2 regions of the Paenarthrobacter sp. TE3676 genome follow, and region 1 is predicted to be linked to the other one. Evidence: predicted binding sites of a transcription regulator. Region 1 holds the regulator's gene; the other holds the start of a gene.

Evidence for each region. Region 1 encodes LexA, which represses DNA repair genes until DNA is damaged. Its sites were predicted from a motif close to TCGAACANNTGTTCGA; they were not measured.
Region 2: the regulator LexA is predicted to act here: its motif matches at 3,922-3,937, upstream of ACZ881_RS12905 (Y-family DNA polymerase).

Annotation. Positions count from the first base shown of each region.
Region 1 is NZ_JBWBQU010000008.1:45,927-51,907, reverse strand. It holds gene hflX (GTPase HflX) at 502-2,064, shown strand; gene ACZ881_RS18300 (ATP-dependent DNA helicase) at 2,057-4,117, shown strand; gene lexA (transcriptional repressor LexA) at 4,123-4,866, opposite strand; gene ACZ881_RS18290 (LysM peptidoglycan-binding domain-containing protein) at 5,215-5,574, shown strand; gene ACZ881_RS18285 (histidinol-phosphate transaminase) at 5,654-5,981, shown strand, end outside.
Region 2 is NZ_JBWBQU010000005.1:12,138-18,118, forward strand. It holds gene cobA (uroporphyrinogen-III C-methyltransferase) at 1-304, shown strand, start outside; gene ACZ881_RS12895 (uroporphyrinogen-III synthase) at 317-1,474, shown strand; gene ACZ881_RS12900 (hypothetical protein) at 1,735-2,523, shown strand; gene ACZ881_RS12905 (Y-family DNA polymerase) at 2,561-3,859, opposite strand; gene ACZ881_RS12910 (sugar porter family MFS transporter) at 4,031-5,497, opposite strand; gene ACZ881_RS12915 (LacI family DNA-binding transcriptional regulator) at 5,633-5,981, shown strand, end outside.

The DNA.
Region 1 (5,981 bases):
TGGCTATCGTCGGCTTGGGAAACCGCCTCCTTCCGCAGCAGGTTTGACAATGGCTGCTAAAGTGGAACGCATGTTCTTGATCTTCGAGTAATCAGCCCACAGACACCGGAGTCATCCGGCGTTTGACGGTACCGCCCGCGACGCAGGCCCGCTTGGCATTTCAGCCCGGCCGGCCTTTCCGCCCGGCAGGTCCCACTGGCTCAGTCCGGCAACTCCAGTATTTGGCGCCGGGCGCTCTGAAGATTCCGCCCCGCACCCTAGTGGACAGCTGTATCCATCCGGCTAAACGCGTAGGGCAGGCAGAGCATCCTCACGTTGGCCAGAGGACCCTCCCCGGGGAGTCATTCACGCCACATTCCAGCAGCCCCTGCCTCCGAAAGGCACCGACTGCCCAGTACACAGGAGGCCCATTTGGCCGATGTCCGTCAGCCCAGCGCGAATAGCGCCCCATCGAGCACGAAACCGCACTATTCTGGAATTGCCGAACAGTCTAAGGAGACCATGACCACCCAGAAGCACTCCGGATCCGATTCCGACGCCCAGGACATGAGTCCTGAACAAATCCAGGCCGTCATCGACCGGATTCTTTCCAAGGATGTACCTGCGCAGGCATCCGACGACAACGACGCCAACGGTGTGTTCGGCAAGGCGCAGGCGATTTCCACGCTGGACCGTGAACACAGTATCTACGACGGCGACCAGGAAGATTTGGCTGAACGCCGTGCCCTTCGCCGTACCGCAGGACTGTCAACCGAACTTGAAGACGTCACTGAGGTCGAATACCGACAGTTGCGCCTGGAACGCGTTGTGCTGGCCGGTCTGTGGACTGAGGGGACTCTCGCGGACGCTGAGAACTCCCTCCGCGAGCTGGCGGCACTTGCAGAGACGGCCGGATCCGAGGTGTTGGACGGTTTGGTTCAGCGCCGGCAGAAGCCGGACCCCGGGACCTTCCTTGGTTCCGGTAAGGCCCAGGAGCTCAAGGACATCGTCGCTGCCACGGGCGCAGATACTGTGGTTGTGGACACTGAGCTCGCGCCCTCGCAGCGACGCGGCCTCGAGGACATTGTGAAAGTCAAGGTAGTTGACCGCACCACGCTGATCCTGGATATCTTTGCCCAGCACGCAAAGAGCCGCGAAGGCAAGGCGCAGGTGGAGCTCGCACAGCTCGAGTACCTGCTCCCGAGGCTTCGCGGTTGGGGCGACTCCATGTCCCGCCAGGCCGGTGGCCAGGTGGGTGGAGCAGGCGCTGGAATGGGTTCGCGTGGTCCTGGTGAAACCAAGATCGAACTTGATAGGCGCCGAATCCGCACCCGCATGGCCAAGTTGCGTCGCGAAATCGCCGCGATGAAGCCTGCGCGTGAGACCAAGCGTGCCAACCGCCGTCGTAATGCGGTTCCGTCAGTTGCCATCGCCGGGTACACGAACGCTGGGAAGTCGTCCCTGCTCAACCGCCTTACTGACGCAGGTGTCCTGGTGGAGAACGCCCTGTTCGCCACCCTGGATCCCACAGTCCGTAAGGCGCAAACCCCGGACGGCATCGGCTATACCCTCGCAGACACCGTTGGGTTCGTTCGTTCACTCCCAACCCAGCTCATTGAGGCTTTCCGCTCCACGCTGGAGGAAGTTGCGGATGCGGACTTGATCCTCCATGTGGTGGATGCATCGCACCCCGATCCTGAGGGACAGATTGCAGCGGTAAGGGCCGTTTTCACCGAGGTTGATGCCCGCAAGGTTCCCGAGATCATCGTCCTCAACAAGGTGGACGTCGCGGATCCCTTCGTGGTGGAGCGCCTCAAGCAGAAAGAGCCCCGCCATGCTGTTGTGTCCACCCGCACGGGCCAGGGCATCGCGGAGCTGCTGGAAGACATCAGCCGGTCCATTCCCCGGCCCGGCGTGCGCCTTGAACTGCTCATTCCCTACGACCGCGGGGAAATGATCAGCAAATTGCACAGTTCCGACTCGGAAATCCTCAGCACTGAGCACGAGGAGAACGGGACCCGGGTAGTTGTCATGGTGCGCGAAGGCCTGGCCGCTGAACTGGAGTCATTCGTCAGTAATGGTTGAGAAGGTGGCGGCGGACGCCGTCGAATCGGTGGGGGAGAAGACCACCCTCGAACTGTTGGATCGGGCTGTTGCCGGCATGGGCGGACAAAGCCGTGCCGGCCAGCACGAAATGGCCAAGCATGTCACCCGGGCCATCGAGACCGGGGAGCACCTGCTGGTCCAGGCGGGAACGGGAACAGGTAAGTCGTTGGCTTACCTGATTCCGTTGATCGCCCATTCCATGGACAGCGATAAACCGACTCTCGTGTCCACCGCCACCCTGGCACTCCAAACCCAAATCGTTGGGCGGGACCTTCCCAGGCTGCTGGAGACCATCAACCCTGCCCTTGAGCGCCCGGTCAATGTGGCGCTCGTCAAGGGCAGGGCAAATTATGTGTGCCTGCAGAAGCTCGAAGGCGGGTTCCCCAGCGAAGAGCCCTCCGAAGGGCAGCTGTTCTCCCTCGGCGAGGACACCAGCGTGCCCCACTTTGCTGCTTCCATGGGCGGTCCGCAATCACAGCTGGGTAAGGAAGTAGTCCGTCTTCGGGAATGGGCTGAGAAGACCGCTACCGGAGACCGCGATGAACTCATGCCGGGAGTCACCGACAGGGCCTGGCGTCAGGTATCCGTGACGTCCATGGAGTGCCTGGGTGCCCAGAAGTGCCCCGTAGCAGAAGAGTGCTTCAGCGAGCTGGCACGCTCACGGGCGGGTGAAGCCGACGTCGTGGTCACCAACCACGCAATGCTGGCCGTCAGTGCTTTTGAAGGCCTGGCCGTGCTGCCTGAGTACGACGTCGTGGTGGTTGACGAGGCGCACGAACTTCAGGACCGCGTGACCGGTGCTGTTTCAGGCCAGTTGTCGGTGGCCATGGTTCACGCGGCGGCATCAAGTGCACGCAAACACACGGCCATTGCAGTGGACGCGCTCAACGCGGCCGCGGAGCGATTGGATATGGCCATCGCCGGGGTGCCCAACGGGCTGTTGCCCAACGGACTCAACGACGAACAGCTGGATTGCCTGGACCAGTTAAGGGACGCCGCCCGCGCTGCGCTCTCGGATTCGAAGACAGATTCATCAAACGCAGTCGACGGCGGACGGCAGCTGGCGCGTTCACGGCTCATGCTGATCCTGGAATTGTGCGAACGCATGCTGGCCGCCAGGGAGAACCGCGAAGTTGTATGGTTCTCCAGGAACAGCACGTTCGACCCGCAGCAGGGCTATTCCCAACCGGACGAGACTGCTCCCGCCTTGATCAACATCGCCCCGCTCAGCGTTGCCGGACGGCTTCGCGAAGGTCTCTTCGCCGGCCACACGGTGGTGCTGACCTCCGCCACGCTGGCCATCGGCTCGGCTTTCGAACCGGCAGCAGGTGGCCTCGGCCTCATCGGCGACGGCGCCCCGAGCTGGACCGGGATCGATGTGGGTTCGCCCTTTGATTATCCCAAACAGGGTGTCCTGTACGTGGCCAAGCACCTCCCAAAACCCGGTCGTGGTACGTCCCCCGAGGCGCTCGACGAATTGGAAGACCTCATTCGCGCGTCCGGCGGGGGAGCCCTGTGCCTGTTCTCCTCACGGCGTGCGGCCGAAGAAGCAGCCGATGCCATGCGGCACCGATTGGACGTGGATATCCTCTGCCAAGGCGAATCCACTATGGCGGCCCTCGTAAAGCAATTCGCGGATGAGCCAGACACCTGTCTCTTCGGAACCATGTCACTGTGGCAGGGCGTAGACGTTCCGGGTGGCTCATGCCGCTTGGTTGTCATTGACCGCATTCCCTTCCCGCGGCCTGATGATCCCCTGATGACTGCGCGCTCCCGGGCAGTGGCGCAATCAGGTGGGAATGGCTTCATGGCCGTATCGGCTACGCATGCTGCCATTCGACTGGCTCAGGGTGCTGGCCGCCTGATCCGTTCGACAGGAGACAAAGGAGTAGTTGCGGTGCTCGACTCGCGGCTCTCGACGGAACGCTATGGAGGCTTCCTGCGGGCCGCCCTGCCGCCGTTCTGGGCAACGACGGACCGGGCAGTGGTCCGTGGCGTTCTGGAGCGGCTGGGCTCGGCTAAAGCCTCGTAGGTCGCCTAGAGGGACCGCAGTACCGAAACTACCTTGCCCATGATGGTGGCTTGATCGCCCAGGATGGGTTCGTACTGGGTGTTCTGCGGGAGCAGCCACGTATGGCCATCCCGCTGGCGGAAAGTCTTTACGGTTGCTTCGTCATCCAGCAGGGCAGCAACGATGTCGCCGTTGATGGCGTCATTCTGGCGGCGGACCACAACCCAATCACCGTCACAGATGGCGGCGTCAATCATGGAATCGCCGGCCACCTTCAACATGAACAGTTCGCCATGCCCAACGAGTTGGCGGGGGAGCGCAAGCACGTCTTCCACCGTCTGGTCAGCCAGGATCGGTCCGCCGGCGGCGATCCGGCCCACCAGCGGGACCATGGCGGTATCACTGGCACTGGCCAGCTCCGTTACGGCAAGGCCGCCCGCGCTGCGAAGGGTGGTGGGCGCTTCCACGCCCGGAATGGTGCCACCATCGAGCGTCAGCGGCATCAGGACTTCCATGGCGCGGGGCCGCTTGGGGTCCCTGCGCAGGTAGCCAAGTTTCTCCAATTGGGACAACTGGTGAGTAACGCTGGACAAACTGGCCAGTCCCACGGTGTCACCGATCTCTCGCATGCTGGGCGGGTAACCGTTGTCATTGACCGACCGCTGGATGGTCTCCAGGATCTTTTTCTGCCGCACAGTCAGGCTCTTGGGACTCTTTTGAGGCTGCTGGCTCCGCAGGGGTGCCCCGCCGCCTGTGGCTTTCGCTGCCATGTTCGCCAATGCCTTTCCATTCCGCCCGAAGCGAGCCCGGGGTCGTTGGGTCTGCAAAAAATGTCAGACCCTCCTGTTCCACTGAAACAGTGCTGTTTCTTCACTCAAACGTAGGGCAGGCACAGGCGTTTATCAAACATTTGTTCTAGCGAGTCTCGACACCGTTCGTTGATAAGTGCTAAAAATGTCATAGCAAGGTTCGAATATGTGTTCTATAAACCTGATGCTGAAGCCGGATGTTCGAACAGAGTGTTCGAACATCCGGGATCAGAGGACGGGAACGCAAAGAATTGGCCGCCAGGCTCCGGGCACCCCGGAAACCGGCACTAGCTCAGAAGGGCTCAGCTCATGTCCGCAGTCACTACGTTCGCTGATTTCCGCACCACTCAGGCACCCGCTCGCCTGCGTCTCACCCGGCGGGGACGGATTGTCTTCTTCGGCATCCCGGCAATGCTGTTGGTGGCGGCGCTGCTGACCCTTGCCGGTTTCATCAACTCCCCGGCCAAGGCGTCGGACTCCCAGTCCCAATTGCGACCGCCCGTTGCAGTCACTGTCACGGTCCAGCCGGGCCAATCACTGTGGGGCATTGCCGGCGCGGCCGCTCCGGAGCGGGACCCGCGTGATGTCATCGCGGAGATCATCCAGCTGAACGACCTCCGCGGCGGCCGCATTCTGCCCGGCCAGCAGCTGTTCGTCCCTGCAAACTAAAGTCGTCCACCATCCGCGGGAACCGATCGCCCGGCGTCACAGTTAGTCGGCAGTCCGGGCCGCCCCTTAAACTGTGATGGTGAGTGACCAGCTTGAGCGACTTGACAGACTTCCCCTCCGGACCAACCTGCGTGGACTGAGCCCCTATGGCGCACCGCAGCTTGACGTCCCCATCCTGCTCAACGTCAACGAAAACACCCATGGCGTCCCCGCGGATGTCCAGGCCGCCATCACCGAGGCTGTCGCCGCTGCGGCCACAGGACTGAACCGCTATCCGGACCGTGAGTTCACTGAACTACGGGAAGCCCTCGCGGAGTACCTTGGCCACGAACTTTCTCCGGACAACATCTGGGCCGCCAACGGATCCAATGAAGTCCTGCAGCAAATCCTCCAGGCATTTGGTGGAC
Region 2 (5,981 bases), on a different contig from region 1:
TGCCGGACTTGGCGGGACTATCGTGGTCCTCATGGGCATCGGCACCCTGCCCCAGCTGGCGGCCGGGCTCCGCCGAGCGGGGATGAACTCGGACATGCCAATGGCCGTGGTGGAACGTGGGTACCGCCCGGGACAGCGCACCACCATCGCTGACCTCGGTACCATCGAAACGGCAGCCACCGGCTGTAGCAACCCGGCCGTCTTGGTCATCGGCGAGGTGGTCCGGGTTGCTGAAGCCAACCGGAATCATGCCGAAGCATCCGCTGAACTGAGCCGACTCGCGGCTTCGCTCCTTGAAGCCTGAAGGTAAGAACACATGACTGTTGCACGTGCCCTCGAAGTCCAGGACGCTACTGCCGCGCCGGAAATTGCCGAAGCCGTAGAAGCGCCGTTGGACGGATTCCGCATTGGCGTCACCTCGCACCGCCGCTCCCGGGACCTCATTGAGGCACTGGAGCGCCGCGGTGCGAGCGTGTTGCACGCGCCCGCCCTGAAGATCGCCCCGGTGCAGGAGGACATGGTCCTCATCGAGGACACCCGCACCATCATCGAGGCCAAGCCGGACATCTGCATCGCCACCACCGCCTACGGCATGCGCCGCTGGTGTGAGGCCGCTGATTCCTTTGGCATCGGCGAGCAACTGCTGGACACGCTGTCCGCCTGCCGCATGTTCGTCCGTGGCCCCAAAGCCCGCGGTGCCGTTCGGGCGGCCGGCCTTGCCGACGTCGGAATCAGCAGTGACGAAACCACCGCCACACTGGTGGACATGCTCCTGGTCGAAGGCGTGCGCGGCAAGACCGTGGCCGTCCAGTTGCACGGCTACACGGACGTCCGCCAGCTGGAACGGCTGCGTATGTCCGGAGCTACTGTCTTGACGGTGACTCCGTACCGTTGGGTGAAGCCCGACGGCGAAGACAAACTGCCGCGCCTGATCGAAGCCGTGGTCAGCGGAAACCTCGATGTCCTGACGTTCACCAGTGCCCCGGCAGTGGACGCCATGTGGAGCACCGCACACGAAATGGGCCTGTACCGCCAGCTCATCGAAGCTCTCAAGGGCCCGGTAACTGTTGCGGCCGTCGGTCCGGTCACCGCTCAACCGCTGGTCGACGCCGGCCTCACCCCGTTGATCCCTGATCGTTACCGCATGGGTGCGCTCATCAGACTGGTCACCGAACATCTTTCGCTGAACCACGTGCGGCGCTTGGAAACCAAGAGCGCCACTATCGAGCTCCGTGGACGCTGCCTGCGGATCAACGGTGAGGTGGTGGACCTTGCGCCGGCTCCCCTCCTGCTGCTGCGGGCGCTGCTCGGCGCGGGTGGGGCTGTCCTGTCCAGGGAAGCTCTCTCCGACCTGCTGGACCTGCGCGGTTCCGTACACGCTTTGGACATGACGGTCAGCAGGCTCAGGTCTTCCCTTCCTGATGGCAAACTTGTGGAAACCGTAGTGAAGCGCGGCTACCGGCTGCGGGCTTAGGTGTGAATGTTGGCGATAAACGGCGGTCTTTTGCGGAGCTAAATGTCGCCCTGCTGGTCCCCAAGCACTCCTGACCGCCTGTAGAACGTCGCTCGGGACACCTCGGGATCAGGCGGAGTCGAACTTTTCTCCGTCGAACTCTTCATTGTCACGGGTTCTCTGTCGTAGGAGACTTGAGGCGACGGCATTCCATCTTGGACCGCCCGCGGGGCCACCCGGCTGCGGGGCCTCACAGCACCTTGTAGCGGCCTGGTGGATCAATGAGTTCCATGACACCCCCCGAAAAGGCCGCTCGGCGGTCGCGCCATCTCTTGCCCTTGGTGACTATCGCACTGATTGGATGTCTCGGTGGGTGCGAGTATGAGTCTTACGACGCATCCCTGCCGTCTGCCAGTTCTCCGATTACGGAGGCTCGCACGGACCCACCGCTGCCGGAGAGTCGCGACAATCGCACGGTCCCGCCGCTGCCGGAGAGTGGCGATATCGACGCCGGCACATATCTAGTCCCCGTCGCCGGCTACAAGGAGCCTTTCCAGATCACCGTCCCAGGCGGCTGGTCTGCTCTCGACGGCAATAGCCTGGGAAAGGATGACCCGGATCACCCGGCTGAAGGGGCCGTCTACCTGACTCTTGGGTCCGCGTTCTATGTGTCGCAGGACGCATGCAACTGGAGGGGTGCCCTTGCCGATGTCGGTCCTGCGGTCGAGGCCTTCACTAGGGCTATGGCGGCGCAGTCGTCAACGGCAAGCACTCCTCCTGTCAAGGTCATGGTGGGCGATTACCCCGGCTTCGAGTTCGACCACTCCGTCGAGGGCGACGTGGACACCACGGCCTGCGACAGCGGCAAGTTCTGCATCCACTCAGAAATGATGTACCACTGCACACACTGGTACTCGACTCAGAATGAACACGAGACCTACCGGGTGGTCGACCTGAACGGTAAGCGGGTTGTCATCGCTGTGGGCCATATCGACGAATCGATCAATCCGGAGCTGATGAGAGAGGCACGCACTGTCTTCGACTCGATCGTGTTCGAGTCCTACAAGTGATCAGCTGATCCGATGGGCAATCCCGCTCGCTGACACGCTAGGCCGCCTTCACCAGGGGAAGCTCGTCCCAGTTGGTGGTGTAGCGGGGGCTGAGCATGTCGCGTTTCATGGACCAGTCCGGGCCGCCTTTGATGCCCGCATGGCCCAAACCGATGGAGCCACGGCCATAGCGCTTGCTGACCTGCTCGAGCAAGGGGCCTATGCCCCGTTCTTCATGCCGGTTCTCGAAGATTTCCAGCGGTTTCTGGTTGCCGCTGGGTCGGAGGTCCGTGACCATGATTCCAGCTTTGGCGTACCTCACGCCTTCCTGGATTTTTGGAACCAGCGCATGCGCGGCCTTGGTCAGCAACACCGGATCCGAGGTGGGCATTGGCAGCTTGACGTTGACAGTGGGGAACGATTTGTCGTTGGGGTTGTAGACCGATGTTGCGGCAAAGGCAGTCAGCAGCTTGGCTTGCAGGTCATGCTTGGCCAGCCTGGCACTGGCCATCTGGCCATAGACACTCAGTACCTGCCGCAGCTCGGCTGCTGAGGTTATTGGTGTGGAGAAGGACCGGGAGAAGATCAGTTGATCCCGTCCTATCCGTTCCTCCTCCATGGGGATGCAGGGGGTGCCTTGCAGTTCCAGCACAGTCCGCATCATGACGATGGAGAACTTGTCCCGCAATGCCACGGGATCGGCACGGACCAGGTCCAGGATGGAGAAGATCCCCATCGCGTTCAGGCGTTTCGTGAGCCTGGTGGCGACGCCCCAGATTTCGATCACGGAGAGCCGTGCCATGAGTGCTTCGCGTTGGGGCTCCGGGATGGAGTCCCACCGGCACACGCCATTGAAGGCCGGGTTGTGCTTTGCCCACTTGTTGGCCAGCTTGGCAAGCGTCTTGGTGCGCGCGATTCCTACGCAAACGGGAACCCCCACGTGTCGTTGGCAGGCAGCTTTGATGGTGCGCCCTAGCTCCAGCAGATCCTCGGGTTGCCCTTTGACTCCGAGGAACGCTTCATCAATGGAGTACACCTCCTGCCATGCTGAGTACCGGGCCAGGAGCTCCATCACCCGAGAGCTGATGTCTCCATACAGTTCATAGTTGCTTGAGAGTGCAATGAGTCCCCATTCCTTGGCGCGTGGAGCGAGCTTGAACCAAGGCTCGCCGAGTCCGATTCCCAGTCTTTTGGCCTCCGGCGACCTGGTCACAGCGCAGCCGTCGTTGTTGGACAGGACGATCAGCGGCTTGCCCTCCAACGCAGGATTGAAGGCACGTTCTGCCGACGCATAGAAGCAGTTGATATCCACGTGGGCGATCTCCTGCATGCGATGCATGAGCGCTGGCTTGGACATTCCGCTCCTTGGCTCGCACTAGCACGCGTGGCCCGCATCCGAGTGCGCGCCACGCCATGCATTCGAATATATATTCGATTACCTTCACTGTACCGCCAGCCCCTGACAAGAAGACATCCCGCCCGCAGGACTACGGGAGTCCGGCGGGCGGGATGCCAACGCTGCGGAGTTCTAAGAGGTTGCTGCCGGTTCCTTCTTGTGCACCAGGTAGATGGCACCGGTGGTCACATCTTCTTCGAGTGCCTCCAAGGTGCGTCCGCGGGTTTCGGGAACCTGCGTGTAGATGAAGACGAGGGCCAGGATTCCAACAATCCCAAAGAGGAAGAACGTTCCCGTAATCCCCACGCCCGCCACCAACGTGGGGAAGAAGAGGCCGAGGAGGGCATTGGCGATCCAGAGGCAGAAAACCGACAGGCCGATCGCGAAGCCGCGAACATGCAGCGGGAAGATCTCGGACAGCATCACCCACACGGCGATGTTGAGGAATGTCTGCATGGATCCTACAAACGCCACCACCAGGAACAAGATAACGAAGGGGCGTGCGGCATTGCCGACGGGCAGGACGATCGAGGCGATTCCGATGAGGAAGTGGCAAACGGTGGTCAGCGTGAATCCAAGGAGCAGGGTGGTGCGTCGATTAATCCGTTGCATGAGCGTCAAGGCAATGACGCCACCGACCACCGCAATGACACCGGGGGCAATGTTGGCAATGAGGGCTCCACTTGAGTCGAAGCCGGCTTCAACCAGCACGGACTGCCCGTAATACATGATCGAGTTGATGCCGGTTAGCTGCTGAGCCACGCCCAAACCGATACCTACCAGCACAATGCGCAGGATCCATTTGTCCTTGAGTGCTCCCCAAGAGGTTGCCTTTGAAGCCCGTTCCTCGTCAGCCAAGTGCTTCACATCGGCCATTTCAGCCTCGGCTCGCTCCACGGATCGAATGGTCTTCAGCACTTCCAGCGCTTCTTGCGACCTCCCCTTGGAAATGAGCCAACGCGGCGACTCAGGCATGCGCAGCATACCGAAGAACAGAGCTATGGCGGGCAGGGCTGCGACCGCAAGCATGATGCGCCAGACTCCCCCGAATTCACCCCAGACATTGCCGATGATGGCGTTGACTACGAAAGCCGCGAGCTGCCCAATGACGATCATGAGTTCGTTCCGTCCCGCAAGGGAGCCACGGATTTCATACGGCGCCAGCTCGGCAAGGAACACCGGGACCACGGTAGAGGCGCCACCGACAGCCAAGCCGAGGATGACCCGCCCCAGCACCATTACTTCGAAGCTCGGTGCGAAGACGCAGGCAATGGTCCCGGCAAAGAACAGGACGGCCAACAGGATGATCGTTTTGCGGCGACCCCAACCATCCGACAAGCGCCCACCGCCAACCGCTCCGGCAGCCGCTCCGAACAAAAGGGAGCTGGTGACGATTCCTTCTGTCAGCGGCGTCAATGCGAGGTCCACGGTCATAGGCCTCAGTGCGCCGTTGATAACTCCAGTGTCGTAGCCGAAGAGGAGACCGCCGAAGGTGGCTACCAAGGCAACGAGGCCGAGGCGCTTTCTGTGCGGACCATTAGTCAGCGGAGGGAGTGAGGCGCCATCGGCGGCTCCCCGCTGCGTTTGTGTGGCAGACATCAAGACTCCTTTGTCAGTGTGGTGCGGGTCATATTCACCCGCTCTGGATACAGACTAACGCGCGAAAGGCTTAAATGTAAGGTCAAACTAACAAATGTCTGGATTCGTGACTTACCGCCATGGGAGGATGAGGGCATGGTTATCGACCACCGCCATCGTTCGGCCACTCAAAGCGACGTCGCCAAGGAAGTCGGCGTCTCCCGGACCCTCGTGTCTTTTGCTTTCCGCGGTGCGCCGGGCGTCAGTGAGGAAACCAAGCAGGCGATCTTCGATGCCGCAAAGCGTCTGGGCTACCGACCCAACGCAGTAGCTGCCGATCTCGCACGAAAGCATCGGTCCGCCGTCGGGCTCCATCTCCTGGACATCCGCAACGAGGTCTACGCTGACATCCTCAGCGGCGTCCGCATGGCACTGCCCCAGGACGGCAACCGGCTCATCCTGAGTGTCTCCCGGTCTGTTGACGGCGAGGACCACGGCGCGCTGG